4 regions of the Enterobacter sp. SCRI0065 genome follow, and region 4 is predicted to be linked to each of the others. Evidence: predicted binding sites of a transcription regulator. Region 4 holds the regulator's gene; each other region holds the start of a gene.
The links. Region 4 encodes Fur, which represses iron uptake genes when iron is present. Its sites were predicted from a motif close to ATAATAATGAGAACNACTATCAA; they were not measured.

Region 1 (4,520 bases), 180 kb from region 4:
CTGGTCGACAGTGTGATTGCGCTGGCAAAGAATATGCACCTAAAAGTGATTGCCGAAGGAGTCGAAACGGAAGCTCAGGTCGCATACCTGCGTGATAAACATATCGATTTCCTACAGGGGTTTTATTTTTCAAAACCGGTTCCGGCGGCCGAGCTGATTAACGCCGTGGTGAGCTAACGATTACCCCCGCGCCAGCGCGGGGGTAGCCGGTTAGAACAGATAGCTCATGCTCACCGACACGCTACGCGGTTCGCCATAGACAGCGGAATCGTCGAGATAAGAGTAATATTCACGATCGAACAGGTTGCTGATATTGGCCTGAACCGCCAGCTGTTTGGTCAGTTGATATTGCGCAAACAGGTCCACCAGCGGATAGCTGCCCTGATACAGACGCTGCGTTTCCCCATCCGGCCCGGTGACATCTTTATACACCCGGTTTTGCCAGTTAACGCCCCCGCCCAATGTCAGCTCCGCAAGCACCGGAAGACGATAGCGGCTGAAGAGTTTAAGCTGCGTTTGCGGCGCATAGCTGTTGAACCGACCCTCGGTATCCCGCGCAACGTAGCGTGTGGCGCTGAAGGTCAGTTGCAGGTTATCGGTCACTGCACCGTTCACCTCAAATTCCGCCCCTTTACTCACCGCCCCTTTTGTTGCGCGATAGGCCTGCTCGCTGGAGCCATTCACAAATTCACCGCTGATGGCTTCTGCTGCGTTTTCTTGTTCAATACGGAACACGGCGAAGTTGGTCGTCAGACGACCGTCCATCCAGTCGGCTTTCAAACCCGTTTCGTAGTTTTTGCCGGTCACCGGAGCGAGCCACGCGCCGTCTTTACTGCGCTTGGTTTGCGGGGCGAAGATTGAGGTGTAACTGGCGTAAGCCGATAAACTCTCGGTAAGGTCATACACTACGCCACCGTAAGGGGTGGTGTTGTATTTACGCATATCGCCGCTGCTGCCATTGGTGCTGTACTGGGTATAACGCGCGCCCAGGATCAGCGACAGCGGGTCGGCAAGCGAGAAACGGGCTGCCGTGTAGACCGATTTTTGACGCACAATATCATCCGCATTTTGATACCAGTCGCCCCACTCCGGCTCGGCCACGCTGCCATCCCAGTGATTATTGAATATACCGAGCTGGTCGCTGTCCATTGGCCCATCTTTACTGAACGTCGCGTTATGCTGGCGACTGTAGCTCGCCCCGGCCATCAGCTGATGCTGACGCCCCAAAAGCGCGAACGGCCCGCTGGCGTAAGAATCGAAAGAGTCCAGCGTGCGTTTTCCGCGATCTTTGCTTCCCCAGCCGCTCGCGCCCTCACCCGTGTCTGCGTCGGGGTTCCCCATCACGTAGAGCAGCGTATCGTTGAACGTTTGTTCGCCGTGGGTGCCGTTGAAGCGGAATGACCAGCCGTTATCCCAGTTATGCGTCAGGTTAGCGAAGACTTTCCGCGATTCAATGTTATACCCGGTCCAGTCTGCTGAGGTGTTCACATTGCGATCGTAATGCGTGCGCGAGCCGTTGCTGTACAGGCTCGGCAACCCACCCCAGGTAGGATTGGCGGTATTGGTTTGTTGGTAGTCCCAGCCGAGTGAAACCGTGGTGTTATCTGTGATATCAGCATCCATCACACCATAGAGGAATTTCTTACGCTTTCCGTAACGGTCCAGCCAGCTGTCTTGATCCTGATAACCGGCGATGACGCGCGCGCGCAGGCTGCCGTCTGCATTCAGCGGCGCAGAAAGATCGGCCACATAACGCTGTTTATTCCAGCTCCCGTAGCTGACGCTAAGATTACCGGCAACGGTTTTGCTGTCGGCACGCTTTCGCACCATATTCACAGAGGCTCCCGGATCGCCCGCGCCCGTCATCAGGCCCGCCGCGCCGCGCACCACTTCGATGCGTTCGTAAATCGCCGTATCTCCCGTCGCGTCGCCGAAGTTCCAGGCATCGCCCATCGATGTCGGGATATCGTCATAAGAGAAGTTGGTGATTTCAAAACCGCGCGAGAAGTAGTTTGAGCGTTCACTGTCAATCTGCTGCGACGAGACGCCCGTTGCGTTTGTCAGCACCTCATCGACGTTTTGCAGATCCTGATCCTGCATGCGCTGCTGCGTGACCACGCTAATGGACTGCGGTATGTCGCGCGGTGCCATCAGCATTTTGGTTCCCGCGCGGGTCGTTTTAACGGTGTAATCTTGCCGCTCGTCCGGGGTGCTTTCGGTCGCACCATAGACCACCAGATCCTGTTCACTGGTGTTCTCAGCCGCCAGCGCAGGATGCGCGACAGCCTGGATTGCCAGCGTCAGGAGCGAAATCGTAAAAGGTTTTTTGAATGCCAATGCGGGTAAAACCCCGCCATTATCCCTGTCATTGAAATACATGAATTTCCCATCCGGAATTGTTTTTGTGTGTAAATGAGAATGGAAATCATAATTATTTAATTTATTATGCGCAGGCTAATTTACTGGCAAAATGTAACCAAATGTTTACTTTATAAAAATCAGATTGTTATGACGGGAAATGGAGGGAGGGGTTGACCGCCCCATCGCGGGGCGGCCAGAAAGGCTTATTTTTTCTTGTAGATATCAGCAGTGCCGTGGATTTTTTTATCAGTATTGCCTGAGGTCAATACCAGCACATCAGCACCTTTTTCATCGGCTTTTTTGATGAGTTCTTCTTTTGCATCAGAGACGGCTGTTTCACCGGAGGTCGACACGGTCCCGATCTTTTCATACTGCGTTTCTACTTTCTTAAAATCTTCGCGAGTGAGCAGCTCGGCAGCGAAGGCGTTAGAGGTAAACAGAATGGCAGTTCCCAGCAGAATGGCAGTCGTCTTTTTCATAACCTAATTCCTTGTGATTAATAAGAAACAGCGTAAACCTCACTGCAAACAGCAAGGTTTAATCAGCATGGTCGAGAAATGAGAGAAGCGCCATTTCGGGAAGACGATTCTTTTATAACAAATGGCGTGAAGTTATAACGTGTCATCATCGGCTCAAATGGATTTTTTTGTCAGTCAACACACCACGACAGCAACATAATCCTGGCAAAGCACAAGCAGAGATAGCAGCTTCCCTCCCTCTCCATGACACCATGAAATCTCTTTTCACGTCCGACGATCGCCTGTCGGTCATTCGTTTTAAGAGATAAGGTCGTTGAGAAATGGCGAGTTCTTTTTTTTCTATTCCTAAAGTCTATTTTGGCGAAAACGCCATCGCAACGTTGCGCAGATTAAACCATAAGAAGGTCGGGATCGTGACCGATGACTTTATGGCGTCGACCGGTAAAACGCGCTATTTGATCAACGAGATGCCGTTGGCTTCTGTCTCTATTTTTAGCGACGTCAAACCTGACCCCAGCATTGAGATCCTGCAAGCAGGTGCCGCGCAATTTAAGCGTTTCAAGCCGGATGTGATCATTGCACTCGGCGGGGGATCATCGCTGGACGCCGCGAAAGGAATTAAGGTGACGCTGGAGGAGTATTTCTCCGACCACGCCATTGAACTCATTGCCATCCCCACCACCAGCGGCTCCGGATCGGAAGTCACTGCCTATGCCATTATTTCAGATCCGCAAAATGGCCGAAAATATCCTCTTGTCGCGGATGAACTGGTGCCAGATTGCGCCATTTTGGATCCCCATCTGGTGAGCTCCGTTCCCCGTCACGTCGCCGTTGATACCGGCATGGATGTCCTTACGCATGCCATCGAGGCGCTGGTCTCCACAGGGGCAAATGACTTTAGCGACGCGCTGGCGGAAAAAGCCATTGCGCTTGCCTGGCAGCACCTGCCCGTCATTTTTGCGGATGAGAAAAACAGTCAGGCACGCGCGCACATGCACAATGCCTCCTGCATGGCAGGGATGGCGTTTAATTCTGCGGGGCTGGGCCTGGTGCACGGCCTGGCGCACGCCATTGGCGGCATGCTCCACATTCCGCACGGCAAAATTAATGCCATGCTGTTGCCGTTGATTATTGAGGACAACGCTGAACATTCGCCCTATGCCTGCGAACGTTATCTGAGATGTGCCGCGATCATGGGTATTCAGGCTCCCACCCACCGGGAAACAGTCCGCGCGCTAGTCAATAGCCTTTGCGATATCAATCGCCACTTTGGCATTCCCGCCACGCTCGCCGAGCTTGGCACAGATCTGGCGACTCTCGAATCGTTACGCCAGCCGCTTATCGCAGCCGCGCTGGCCGATGGGTGTACAGCCTCAAATCCATATTCTCCCACGGCAAGCGATGTTGACCGACTCCTGACGCGGATCGCCGGGTAAATCTGGACAAGATTGTCATCTTTCTTTCCGGGCGGTCAAAAAACTCCTGCGTGAGGGCAAAAAGCGCAACGCGGGAACGAATACGCTAAATCAGCCCTATTTCATTCCTTATTCAGGTCGTTGACGTTATGAATACCAACCAGCAGCAAGCCGAATTGATTACCCAACAAATTATCCAGGAACTGAAAGCTCAAGGTGCAAGGCCTGCCATTCAGGCGGCCAACGCAGTACAGACTCTGGATAT
Region 2 (4,520 bases), on a different contig from region 4:
GCATATGGAATATCCTCTCGAACGGTGATTATTGAGGTCACGGAAGAGCAGGCATTTTCTAATTCGGAAACCAGTATTCATAATATTCAGCAGCTGCGCGAATATGGCTTCAAAATTGCGATCGATGATTTTGGTACGGGCTATGCCAATTACGAGCGGCTTAAGCGTCTGCAGGCCGATATCATCAAGATTGACGGCTGCTTTGTTAAGGATATTTGTACTGATAGTATGGATGCGATGATCGTGCAGTCAATTTGTAATCTGGCGAAAACCAAATCACTGTGTGTGGTGGCAGAGTTTGTGGAAACCGAAGAACAACGGCGGATGCTGCTGGCATCAGGCGTTAATTATCTGCAGGGTTATTTGATTGGAAAACCACGTCCTCTGGACGATATTCAGGCATAAAAAAACCGAGAGCAGAACCTCGCTCTCGGTTTTTCTTTGATTACAGTACCAGTGCGGCGATAGACGCGGACAGCACGCTCACCAGAGTCGAACCGTAAACCAGTTTCAGGCCGAAACGTGAAACCACGTTACCCTGTTCTTCGTTCAGACCTTTAATCGCACCAGCGATGATGCCGATGGAAGAGAAGTTGGCGAATGACACCAGGAAGACGGAAATAATACCTTCAGCGCGCGGAGAGAGCGTGCTGGCAATTTTCTGCAGATCCATCATTGCAACAAATTCGTTAGAAACCAGTTTGGTCGCCATGATGCTGCCAACCTGCAACGCTTCGTGAGCCGGAACACCCATTACCCATGCAATCGGATAGAAGATGTAGCCCAGAATGCCCTGGAAGGAGATACCCAGAACGGCAGCGAACAAGGCGTTCAATGCAGCAATCAGCGCGATGAAACCAATCAGCATGGCGGCAACGATAACGGCAACTTTGAAGCCTGCCAGAATGTATTCACCCAGCATTTCGAAGAAACTTTGTCCTTCGTGCAGGTTAGACATCTGGATGTTTTCTTCGTCAGCGTCAACGCGGTACGGGTTGATCAGCGACAGAACAATAAAGGTGCTGAACATGTTCAGTACCAGCGCGGCGACCACGTATTTTGGTTCCAGCATAGTCATGTACGCGCCCACGATTGACATGGAAACGGTAGACATTGCGGTAGCCGCCATGGTGTACATGCGGTTGCGTGACATTTTGCCGAGGATATCTTTATACGCGATAAAGTTCTCAGACTGGCCCAGAATCAGGGAGCTGACTGCGTTGAAGGATTCCAGTTTACCCATGCCGTTGACTTTAGATAACAGGAAGCCGATAGCGCGGATAACCACTGGCAGAACGCGGATGTGCTGCAAAATACCGATCAGCGCAGAGATAAAGACGATTGGGCAAAGCACTTTCAGGAAGAAGAATGCCAGACCTTGATCGTTCATATTACCAAAGACAAAGTTGGTCCCTTCATTAGCGAATCCGAGCAGTTTTTCGAACATCTCGGAAAAGCCTTTTACAAAGCCCAGGCCCACGTTGGAGTTAAGGAAGAACCACGCGAGTAAAACTTCAATAACAAGCAGCTGTATAACGTAGCGAATGCGAATGTTTTTGCGGTCAGTGCTGACCAGCAGTGCAAGTATAGTAACGACAACAAGTGCCAGTATAAAATGAAGGACGCGGTCCATATTTGCTCCAAATATGAGGCAGGTTTAATTTTCATGCACATTCTATGCAACAGGCACAAAGAAAACGAGATCAAGAACACACTATAGTTACATCCTGTGACGAATCTCAAAAATAGTGATCGGTAATACATTTTTGTTATGTTGTGTAAATGAGTGAAAAGTTACGTTTGTGTGCTACGCTTCACAAAAGACTGCGCGATTTCCTCGCCCGTCACAGCCCGTTCACATCGTTCGCCCTTCAATCGTTCTTTGCTATCAGAGAAATCACTTTAAACCATCTAAATGATCTTGATAATCATTCTCATTTTGATAGCATAAAACATAGCAAAGGCTATATTTCCAGAGGCAGAGATGACAAACAGTCGCGTAGAGAGTAGCAGTGGTAAAGCAGCGCGCAAGCTGAGGTTTGCATTAATGGGACCTGCGTTCATTGCTGCCATTGGCTATATCGACCCGGGTAATTTTGCGACCAATATTCAGGCCGGAGCCAGCTTCGGCTATAAACTGCTGTGGGTAGTGGTGTGGGCAAACATGATGGCGATGCTCATACAGGTCCTTTCTGCAAAGCTCGGAATCGCCACCGGGAAAAACCTGGCAGAGCAAATCCGCGATCATTACCCGCGCCCGGTCGTCTGGTTTTACTGGGTACAGGCCGAGATCATCGCAATGGCGACCGATTTGGCAGAATTCATTGGCGCCGCCATTGGCTTCAAACTGATTCTGGGCGTATCCCTGCTACAGGGCGCAGTGCTAACCGGGATTGCCACCTTCCTGATATTAATGTTGCAACGTCGCGGACAAAAACCGCTGGAGCTGGTGATTGGCGGTCTGCTGCTGTTCGTCGCGGCGGCTTATATTGTTGAACTGATTTTCTCGCAGCCAAACTTAGTGCAACTCAGTAAAGGCATGGTCATCCCCAGCCTGCCGACGTCAGAAGCGGTATTTCTTGCCGCGGGTGTACTGGGCGCAACGATCATGCCACATGTTATTTATCTTCACTCGTCCCTGACGCAGCACGCGCATGAAGGTTCCCGGCAGGAGCGTTATTCCGCGACAAAATGGGACGTTGGGATTGCGATGACCATCGCAGGATTCGTAAACCTGACAATGATGGCGACTGCGGCGGCGGCCTTTCATTTTAACGGCCATACCGGTGTTGCCGATCTTGACCAGGCCTACCTGACGTTAGAACCTTTACTTAGCCATGCGGCGGCGACCATCTTTGGTCTGAGTCTGGTGGCGGCCGGACTGTCTTCTACCGTAGTCGGTACGCTGGCAGGGCAGGTGGTGATGCAAGGATTCGTGCGCTTCCACATTCCGCTGTGGGTGCGCCGCGCCGTCACGATGCTTCCATCGTTTATTGTGATTCTGATGGGTCTTGATCCCACTCGTATTCTGGTGATGAGTCAGGTGCTGCTGAGCTTTGGTATTGCGCTGGCTCTGGTACCGCTACTGATCTTTACCAGCAACCACGCCTTGATGGGCGATTTGGTGAATACCACGCTTGTGAAACGTATCGGATGGCTGATCGTGGTCCTGGTGGTAGCACTGAATCTTTGGTTATTGATCGGGACGATATTAGGGTTATAAAGCCGTAACGGAAGAAAGGAGCCTGTTGGCTCCTTTCTTATTATTAATGGTGGTGCCCGTGTCCATGCCCACGTCCGTGACCCCGAGGTGGACCACGGCGGTCGTCACGATCGCTCCAGCCTTCGCGATAGCCTCGTTCATACGCTTTGCGGTTATCCCATCCACGATGGCGACCATTTTCATGTCTCGACCAGCGGTCATTTCGCCATTCATAGTTACGATGCCAATAGCCGCGGTCGCGCCAGCCGCCGCCGTCCCAGTAGTTGCCTGAATTATCACGATCGCCAATATGTAATTTTACTGATGGCAACAGGGTGATTTCGCCCGCATTAGCGACCAGCGGAGCGGTAGCCAGTAATACTGCTGCAAGAATCAGTGACCTGAACATTGTTACTCTCCTTCACGATCGGGGCCTTATCTGGCCTGTTAACGCAATATTACGGGGCCGTAAAGCCCCGTATAATCGCCTCAACTCCTAATTCATGAAGGGGAGCACGTTTTGCTAAAAATGATTTTATTTTGAGCTGTTCAGTATTGATTCGATGCTGCTGAGTTCGTCGGCAGTAAAATGGCAATTCGCCAGCATTCCTACGGCATCCTCAATTTGCGCGGTCTTGCTCGCGCCGATCAGAACCGAGGTCACGGTCTGATGACGTAATATCCAGGCCAGCGCCATTTGTGACAACTTTTGGCCTCTGCTCTCGGCGAGTGCGTTTAACTGTCGCACTTTCACCAGCTTCTCGTCGCTGACCTGGTCAGCATTCAGGAAGCGGCTTCCACTGGCCGCACGGGAGTCAGCGGGAATGCCGTTCAAATAACGATCGGTGAGTTGTCCCCCAGCCAGCGGCGAGAAGGGAATACAGCCCACACCTTTCTCCTGTAGCACTGACAGTAATCCCTCTTCTGGGGCGCGTTCGAACATGGAATATTTTGGCTGGTGGATAAGGCATGGTGTACCGAGCTCCTCGAGGATGTCGATCGCCTGGCGTGCCAGCTCGGCCGGATAATTTGACAGGCCCACATACAAGGCCTTCCCCTGACGCACAACGTGGTCGAGGGCTTTCATTGTCTCTCTTAGCGGCGTTTCCGGATCGGGACGGTGGTGGTAGAAGATATCCACATATTCAAGCCCCATACGTTTAAGGCTCTGATCAAGGCTGGCAATCAGATATTTACGCGATCCCCAGTCCCCGTAAGGGCCGTCCCACATGGTGTAGCCCGCTTTGGTCGAGATGATCAGTTCATCGCGATAAGGCTTAAAATCTTCCTGGAAAATGCGCCCAAAATGACTCTCAGC
Region 3 (4,520 bases), on a different contig from region 4:
GTGAATCAGGCCACGCTCCAGCAGGTGCGACAGCTTGTGGGCCAGATGGAGCAGTCTGAAGACAACACCGAAACCCATGCGCTGGCGACCCGCGAACTGATGTTTATGCAACTGCTGGTTCTGCTGCGTCGGAGCAGCCTGGTCGAAGGGTTAGAGAATAACGATGCGCGGCTCAACCAGCTGATTGCCTGGCTGGAGGACCACTTTGCGGAAGAGGTGTGCTGGGAGACGCTGGCGGAGGGTTTTTCGCTTTCGCTGCGGACCTTGCATCGCCAGCTCAAGCAGCAGACGGGCTTAACGCCGCAGCGCTATTTAAACCGCCTGCGGCTGATCAAAGCTCGTCATCTGCTGCGCCACACTGATGAAAGCGTGACGGATATTGCTTATCGCTGCGGGTTTGGCGACAGTAACCACTTTTCGACGCTATTTCGCCGCGAGTTTAGCTGGTCGCCGCGCGACATTCGTCAGGGAAGAGATGCGTCGCTTCAGTAACGCGAGGGTAATCACCGTTTTTTTGCTGCAAAACGGCTAATAATGTCCGGTTATTTGCCGCTGAGGTGTGCTGTGGGCGTTCCGTTAGTGCTTCGCAAAGCTGATTTTTTTGCCAACGCCGGACAGGCTGTCGCGGTGGCGGATCGCTATCCGCAAAATGTCTTTGCCGAACATACCCATGAATTTTGCGAACTGGTGCTGGTGTGGCGCGGCAACGGCCTGCACGTCCTCAACGACCGTCCTTATCGCATCACGCGCGGCGATCTGTTTTACATCCGCGCCGAAGATAAACACTCTTACGCGTCGGTAAACGATCTGGTGCTCCAGAATGTGATTTATTGCCCGGAAAGGCTGAAGCTCAATATTGACTGGGCGGCCACGATTCCAGGGCTGAATAACGCACACGGCACGCCGCACTGGCGCTTGAGCAGTAACGGCATGGCGCAGGTCCGACCGGTCATCACCCAGCTTGAGCAGGAGAGCCAAAAAGCCGATCCGCTGGCGAACGACATGGCGGAACTGCTGTTTGCCCAATTAGTGATGACGCTGAAACGCTACCGTTACGCCATTGATAACGCGTGCGCGAACGAGCAGGAAGCGCTGCTCGATAAACTGATCACCACCCTGGCAGGCAGCCTTAACCGCAGCTTTGTGCTGGAGAAATTTTGCGAACAGGAGCAGTGCAGCGAGCGGACGTTACGCCAGCAGTTTCGCACGCAGACGGGCATGACGGTGAACCACTATTTGCGCCAGCTGCGGATCTGCCACGCGCAATATTTGCTGCAACATACGGAGCTGATGGTGAGTGAGGTGGCGATGCGCTGCGGCTTTGAGGACAGTAACTATTTTTCTGTGGTGTTTAACCGTGAGCTGGGGATGACGCCGGTTCAGTGGCGTCATCGTAGTCGAAAAGCCGCGTAATCAGCTCGCCATGCCGAGACCGACAATGTTGGCGGCAATAATAATCACCACGCAGCCCAGGCTCAGCACGCCGACCGGACGACGCCCGGCGTTCTTCCACTCCTTCAGCACCAGCCCAACCAACCCGCCGCACAGCACGTAGAAGCTCATGTGCAGCATCCAGCTCATGTAGTCATACTGTGGCGGAATACTGGCGTGGCCCCAGGCGTAAAAGAAGAACTGCAAATACCACATCAGGCCACCGAGCGCCGAGAGCAGCACGTTGGTGATGATTAAGGATTTTGCCACCGAGAAGTCGGCTTTTACCGACAGGTTCTTCACTTTTGCCAGACGAATGATGCAGAAACCAAGGTTAACTAACGCCCCGCCGCCCATGATCACCACGTAGCTCGGGAGCGCGACGTAAAGCGGGTCAACGCCCAGCGCGGCGGCGGCTTCGTGCATTGGTTTGGCGGCGTTCATCGCAAACGACATGCCTGCCGAGAAAATACCGCACATGACCGCCAGCACCAGGCCTTTCTTCAGATTGAAGTCTTCTGCCTTGATGCCCATTTTGCGCTCTTTCAACTGGCCTGCGCGGGTGACAATCCCCACGCCAATCACCGCAACCAGCACGCCCAACAGCGTCATCCGCCCGCCCTGGGTGTTAATCAGCACGTCGAAGTTACCGTTCAGGATTGGCGTCATCAGCGTGCCGACAATCAGCGTAATCCCGATGGCGATCCCAATACCCATCGACATGCCGAGATAGCGCATGGTGAGGCCGTAGTTGATATTACCGATGCCCCACATCGCGCCAAACAAAAAGACTGGCAGCAGCGTGGAGGCGCTAAAAGAGGAGAAATATCCCCAAAAATCAGGGAGGAGTAGGGCGCTGACCGTCCAGGGCAGAATAAGCCACGAAACAGTACCGCCGACGGACCACATGGTTTCCCATGACCAATGTTTTACCTTTTTAAACGGGGCATAGAAACAGGCTGCACTGGCTGCGCCTATCAAATGCCAGAAAATACCCATCGTAATCGCATGATTCATTTTTACATCCTCATCGTTTTTATAGGTCGTTGGCTTCCCTCCGACCCGATGAGTGTAAAAATTAAGCGGTGAGCGAACCTTCAGAAGGTTGCCGTACTTTTCGTGTGAATGGCAGTCAGCACGTTAACCGCGTGAGCAGACTCACAATTTCTTGAATGGTACAAAAAGTTATAACCTTATAAAAACTACGGCATTGATAATCATTTTCAATATCATTTAATTAACTATAATGAACCAACTGCTTACGCGGCATTAACAGCTGTGCCGCCCGACAATAATGGAGAGGATTATGAGTTATACACTGCCATCCCTGCCGTATGCCTATGACGCACTGGAACCGCATTTCGACAAGCAGACGATGGAAATCCATCACACTAAACACCACCAGGCTTATGTAAACAACGCGAACGCTGCGCTGGAAAGCCTGCCAGAATTCGCTAATCTGCCGGTTGAAGAGCTGATCGCAAAACTGGACCAGCTGCCAGCAGACAAGAAAACCGTACTGCGCAACAACGCGGGCGGTCACGCTAACCACAGCCTGTTCTGGAAAGGCCTGAAAACCGGTACCACCCTGCAGGGCGACCTGAAAGCGGCTATCGAGCGCGACTTCGGTTCTGTAGATAACTTCAAAGCAGAATTTGAAAAAGCGGCTGCGACCCGTTTCGGCTCTGGCTGGGCGTGGCTGGTACTGAAAGGCGACAAGCTGGCCGTGGTATCCACCGCGAACCAGGATTCCCCGCTGATGGGTGAAGCGGTTTCTGGCGTGTCTGGTTTCCCAATTGTGGGCCTGGACGTGTGGGAACACGCGTACTACCTGAAATTTCAGAACCGTCGCCCGGACTACATCAAAGCCTTCTGGGACGTAGTGAACTGGGACGAAGCAGCAGCACGTTTCGCCGCTAAAAAATAAGGTTGCATTGCCGCCTGTGAGAAGCGAGTCTGATGACTCGCTTTTTTTGTATCTGTAAAAAGGAGTCACGATACATGCGCTATCCGGTAAACGTGTTTACAGGCAAGGTCAGGGACTACGACGGCAGCCGACCGAGCGCCATCGCTAAAATCCAGGTAGACGGCGAGCTCACGCTAACCGACCGTGGGCTTGTGGGCGATGAGCAGGCTGAAAAGAAAATCCACGGCGGGCCTGAGCGCGCGCTGTGCCACTATCCGCGCGAGCATTATCTTCACTGGGCGCGTGAATTCCCCGAGCAGGCAGAGTGGTTTGTTGCGCCTGCGTTTGGCGAGAATCTTTCGACCCAGGGGATGACCGAAGAAAGCGTCTTTATCGGCGATATCTATCGCTGGGGCGAGACGCTGATTCAGGTGACGCAGCCGCGTTCTCCTTGCTTCAAGCTTAACTTCCATTTTGGTATCAGCGATATGTCTGCGCAGATGCAAAAAGCCGGGAAAACCGGCTGGCTGTATCGTGTGGTGCTTGGCGGGAAGGTTTCAGCGGATGCACCGCTGGAGCTGGCGTCGCGCCTGAGCGATGTCTCGGTGTACGAGGCCTGTGCAATTGCCTGGCATATGCCGTTTGATGACGATCAGTATCGTCGTTTACTGTCGGTGGCGGGGTTATCGACGAGCTGGACGAGAACGATGCAAAAGCGGCGGATAAGCCGGGAGATCGAGGATAATTCGCGGAGATTGTGGGGGAAATAGGGGCAATCCTTACCCCTCACCCTAACCCTCTCCCCATAGGGGAGAGGGAATACTACGAACGTTTATACAACGGCAACCAGAGCGTTAACCGCAAGCCACCCAGCGGGCTGTCGTCGGCTTTCACCCAGCCGCGATGCTGCTGAATAGCGGTTTCAACAATCGCCAGTCCAAGCCCCGTGCCACCTGACTCGCGATCGCGGGCTTCGTCAGTACGGTAAAATGGACGGAAAATCTGTTCGCGGTCTTCCGGGCTGACGCCAGGACCGTCGTCATCCACGTTGATGGTGACACCATCTTTATCGACCGAGAACGCCACCTCAATCTTCGTGTGCGAGTAGCGCAGGGCGTTACGTACGATATTCTCCAGCGCGCTTTCCAGCGTGTTGGGGTTACCGTACAGCGGCCATGGCCCC
Region 4 (4,520 bases):
CAATAATTCTCCCATCGTGCTGGTTCACGGCCTTTTTGGCAGCCTTGATAATCTTGGCGTGCTGGCGCGCGATCTGGTGAGCGATCGCGATATTCTGCAGGTGGACATGCGAAATCATGGCCTTTCTGAACGAAGCCCTGAGATGACCTATGCGGCAATGGCACAGGATCTGCTGGACACGCTTGATGCAAACCAGATAGAGAAGGCCACGTTTATTGGGCACTCAATGGGTGGTAAAGCGGTGATGGCGCTAACCGCGCTTGCGCCAGAACGTATTGACCAGCTGGTGGTGATTGATGTCGCCCCGGTGGATTATGACGTTCGTCGCCACGATGAGATCTTTGCGGCTATTAATGCAGTCACCGAAGCTGGCGCATCCACACGCCAACAGGCTGCTGCTATTATGCGTGAGCAACTCGATGAAGAAGGCGTGGTACAGTTCTTGTTGAAGTCTTTCATCGATGGGGCATGGCGTTTTAACGTGCCGGTGCTGTGGGACCAATATAGCCATATTGTCGGCTGGCAGGCGATTCCTGCCTGGCAGCACCCTACCCTGTTTATCCGTGGTGGCAATTCACCCTACGTCACGGAGGCTTATCGGGATGCACTGGTCGCGCAATTCCCGCAGGCGCGTGCGCATGTGATTGCCGGGGCAGGTCATTGGGTTCACGCCGAAAAGCCGGAGGCTGTCCTGCGCGCCATCCGTCGATATCTATCTGAAACGGTGATTTGATTAAAAAGCCAGCGACCGATCGTCTGCAGGACGCCAGTCGTTGGCGTCCTGATACCAGTAATGTATGATGTCGCGCTCATCGCCCCGGCAATAGCAGGGCCGCTCGTTTTCCCCGAAGTCTCTGAATCATGGCCAAAGAACAAACGGACCGTACGACATTAGATCTGTTCGCGACTGAACGTCGACCGGGACGACCTAAAACCAATCCGCTTTCGCGCGATGAACAATTGCGCATCAATAAGCGCAACCAGCTTAAACGCGACAAAAGTCGTGGGCTTAAACGCGTCGAGCTTAAACTCAATGCGGATGCCGTCGACGCGCTGAGCGAACTGGCCGATGCTCGTGAAATCAGCCGCAGCGAGCTGATCGAAGAGATGCTCATGGCGCAACTCCAGGCATTACGCCATTCCCAGTAAGAGTCTGAAAAATCGACTTCACGTCACTTTCATGTAGCACAGAGTGCAGTCCAGCGTGATAGCTGTTTCCGTGGACTTCTCTGTTCTGCTATGATTGCCCTTATCCGTGGACAAATTGCGCCACCATACCATTAAGTTTCAAGAGGTTATTTTACTCATGGCAATCATCGGCATTTTTTTCGGCAGCGATACGGGTAACACCGAAAACATCGCAAAAAACATTCAGAAACAGCTTGGTAAAGACGTTGCCGACGTGCATGACATTGCTAAGAGCAGCAAAGAAGATCTCGAAGGTTATGATATTTTGCTGCTGGGCATCCCAACCTGGTACTACGGCGAAGCACAGTGTGACTGGGATGACTTTTTCCCTACGCTAGAAGAAGTAGACTTCAACGGTAAGCTCGTGGCGCTGTTTGGCTGTGGCGACCAGGAAGACTACGCAGAATATTTCTGTGACGCTTTGGGCACCATCCGCGACATTATCGAACCACGCGGTGCAGCCATCGTAGGCCACTGGCCGACAGCGGGTTACCACTTTGAAGCATCAAAAGGTCTTGCAGATGACGATCACTTTGTCGGTCTGGCGATTGATGAAGACCGCCAGCCAGAACTGACCGCTGAACGCGTGACGCAGTGGGTAAAACAGATTCGCGACGAGCTACATCTCGACGATATTCTGAATGCCTGATTGAAGATGCGGCGCTTCAGCTTAGTTGCGCCGCATTGATAGGTAATTCCAATTAAAATAATTGCTACAAATTTTTAACTTTTGCTTTCAGACCTGTACAATAAACCAGGTTAAAGTGGACTCACTCGGCTAACTTTGTTGGCGGTACCACGTTTTTATAAGCATACTTTGCTTGAGACTTGCAGTTTTCATTTAAGCATGGCAGTTCTATAATGAGACGCATTATCCCAAGTGCATTTTCTGTCACTTCTTCTTTAGAAGTGAATCGTTTAGCAACAGGACAGATTCCGCATGACTGACAACAATACCGCATTAAAGAAGGCTGGCCTGAAAGTTACGCTTCCTCGTTTAAAGATTCTGGAAGTTCTGCAAGGGCCGGACAATCATCACGTCAGTGCGGAAGACTTGTACAAGCGCCTGATTGACATGGGTGAAGAGATTGGCCTGGCGACCGTTTACCGCGTTTTGAATCAATTCGACGACGCAGGGATTGTCACCCGTCATAACTTCGAAGGCGGTAAATCCGTTTTTGAACTGACCCAGCAGCATCACCACGATCACCTTATCTGCCTCGACTGCGGCAAGGTGATTGAATTTAGCGATGACTCTATCGAAGCGCGTCAGCGTGAGATTGCCACCCGACATGGTATTCGCCTGACCAACCACAGCCTGTACCTGTACGGTCACTGTGCAGAAGGCGATTGTCGCGAAAATGAGCACGCGCATACCCCGAAATAAGGGTGCATTTATACAAAGCAAAGAGCCAACCGCAAGGTTGGCTTTTTTTTGCCTGCTATTAATCAGTTCGCGTTGTTATTGCGTATCTCTTGCCAGATTTTGTCGCAGCTTTTTGCCACTTCCTGATCGTTGCCGGTTTTGCGCGCCTGGATGCAAGCCTGATAATCCATCACCCTGACGTTTTCCTGAGTCGCAAACTGCTCATGCGCTTTCTCTTTTCTGAGTACATTCAGCACGCTCTGACAGGCCTCGATTTTCTCCGGCGATCCTTGTGCCGTATTAATACAAGCGCTATAGGCTTCTTTCAAACGGGAGTCTTCTTTTGGTGCCTGAGGCTGTGCGCAGGCAACCAGTCCCGATGCAAGCACCGCGACCATGACGATTTTTTTCAACATAACAGTCTCCATTCCGGCGAGACGGGGGGGGGCCATCCCGCCGGAGAATTCATCAGAAGATAGTGAAAGGTGCGATAACCATGAATTTCACGTCACGTTCATCCTGGAAGATATTGCCGTAACCGCCCGCGTAGCTCGGAATATCGGAATGGTTGTCGTACTGGGTGAAGTGCAGTTTGAACATCGTGCCTTTCGCACGGCCATCCTGGAGGGTGTAGATTGCGTCCAGGCTGTATGACGATTCTTTCAGACGGTAGTTCGGATCGTAGTAGGCATCCGGCGTTGCCATATCAGCAGGCTTGGCGTCCCACGCGTAAGCGTAAGATGCACCCACTGCCCAGCCCGGCAGATTCCAGTTTTTCAGGTCATACATCGCACCGAAGAAGAGTGCTTTTTCACCATCGGCGTTGAAGTCAGAACGGTTATCCCACCAGATATCCAGACGACCGTTTGAAGAGGCGTAGGTTGGCGTCATGCGCTGGAGGAAGTAGCCCTGCTGCCCTTCCGCTTTCACCCAGGTTCCTTCGAGACGTAAATCAACTTGTCCCACTTTATACCCGAAGGTCAACGCTTGCAGCCACGCGGTACCATCATAAAGATCGTTCACGCCGCCATCGCTGACTTTATCGCGAGTACCGTAGAACTGATAGGTGGTCGACAGCGGACCGCCGACGATATCGAATTTGTAGCTGGCTTTGGCAAAGTACTGGTCAACATAGCCTTCTGCCTGACCAAATGCCGCTTCCAGCACGAGATCATTTTTAAAGTCATATTTTGCACCGAGGGAATGCAGATAGTCGACTTTGGTTTTTTTATCGTTCTGGTAGAACTTGTCCATCTCAATGTGCCACGGAGCTTTGTACTCGTTGGTCCACATATAGGAGAAACTCAACGCCCCCGCATCACCGTAGTCAAAATTAGCCCCGGCTTCTGCACCCTGATAAGTACCAGGCATAAAGCTCCAGTGCGGCGCTAATAGCGTTTGACCGGTTGGCTGAATATAACCACCACGCGCCCATACCGGGCCATATTTGAATTTAGCGGCGGCCTTATAAAGGCTTATCCCACTCTTATCGCCGGACCAGTCTTCCTTGTAGGCTTTATTGCTGGACGAAAATGCAATTTCGTTCGGGTGCGCGCTGTCGCCATTTTCCGCCATTTCAATGGCCGTAAAGGCGGCAATATCCAGACCGAACATATCTGCGGCATAGCCAGACTGGAAATCCAGGTTGGCGTTCCATGTAGAATGGGAAAGGTTGGTTTTGTATTTATTTTCGGTTACGTCTTTACGGTCACGTTCACGCTGCCAGTAATAGATACCACCCGTGAGAGTTGAATCATCAATGAATCCTGCTGCTTTAGCCTCTGGTGCGGCAACAAAAGCCGACATTGCTGTGATACCGGCAATAGCCAGCGCCAGCGCACTACGTTTGCCACTGAACGTACGCATAGATTGTTCCTCTTTGACGAATTAAAAACGCCTGAACGGCGAAAAATATAAATGACCAATAGGTCAGGGGTAGTTAGAAATACCCTCGAATTAACTACCG

Region 1: a site for Fur is predicted at 2,413-2,435, ahead of fhuE (ferric-rhodotorulic acid/ferric-coprogen receptor FhuE). Genes of this name have one in related genera too.
Region 2: a site for Fur is predicted at 1,922-1,944, ahead of AC6EMZ_RS06845 (Nramp family divalent metal transporter). Genes of this name have one in related genera too.
Region 3: a site for Fur is predicted at 2,642-2,664, ahead of sodA (superoxide dismutase [Mn]). Genes of this name have one in related genera too.

The regions. Positions count from the first base shown of each region.
Region 1 is NZ_JCBAJB010000001.1:250,064-254,583, reverse strand. Features, by position in the region: gene AC6EMZ_RS01225 (EAL domain-containing protein) at 1-177, shown strand, start outside; gene fhuE (ferric-rhodotorulic acid/ferric-coprogen receptor FhuE) at 211-2,379, opposite strand; gene yahO (DUF1471 family periplasmic protein YahO) at 2,565-2,840, opposite strand; gene AC6EMZ_RS01210 (1-propanol dehydrogenase PduQ) at 3,161-4,276, shown strand; gene pduL (phosphate propanoyltransferase) at 4,405-4,520, shown strand, end outside.
Region 2 is NZ_JCBAJB010000002.1:200,033-204,552, forward strand. Features, by position in the region: gene AC6EMZ_RS06835 (sensor domain-containing phosphodiesterase) at 1-405, shown strand, start outside; gene nupC (nucleoside permease NupC) at 446-1,633, opposite strand; gene AC6EMZ_RS06845 (Nramp family divalent metal transporter) at 1,985-3,223, shown strand; gene AC6EMZ_RS06850 (DUF2502 domain-containing protein) at 3,267-3,611, opposite strand; gene mgrA (L-glyceraldehyde 3-phosphate reductase) at 3,738-4,520, opposite strand, start outside.
Region 3 is NZ_JCBAJB010000011.1:50,586-55,105, reverse strand. Features, by position in the region: gene rhaS (HTH-type transcriptional activator RhaS) at 1-492, shown strand, start outside; gene rhaR (HTH-type transcriptional activator RhaR) at 565-1,413, shown strand; gene rhaT (L-rhamnose/proton symporter RhaT) at 1,414-2,448, opposite strand; gene sodA (superoxide dismutase [Mn]) at 2,738-3,358, shown strand; gene yiiM (6-hydroxyaminopurine reductase) at 3,433-4,107, shown strand; gene cpxA (envelope stress sensor histidine kinase CpxA) at 4,160-4,520, opposite strand, start outside.
Region 4 is NZ_JCBAJB010000001.1:431,714-436,233, reverse strand. Features, by position in the region: gene ybfF (esterase) at 1-733, shown strand, start outside; gene ybfE (LexA regulated protein) at 862-1,149, shown strand; gene fldA (flavodoxin FldA) at 1,307-1,837, shown strand; gene fur (ferric iron uptake transcriptional regulator) at 2,129-2,575, shown strand; gene chiQ (ChiQ/YbfN family lipoprotein) at 2,638-2,967, opposite strand; gene chiP (chitoporin ChiP) at 3,023-4,420, opposite strand.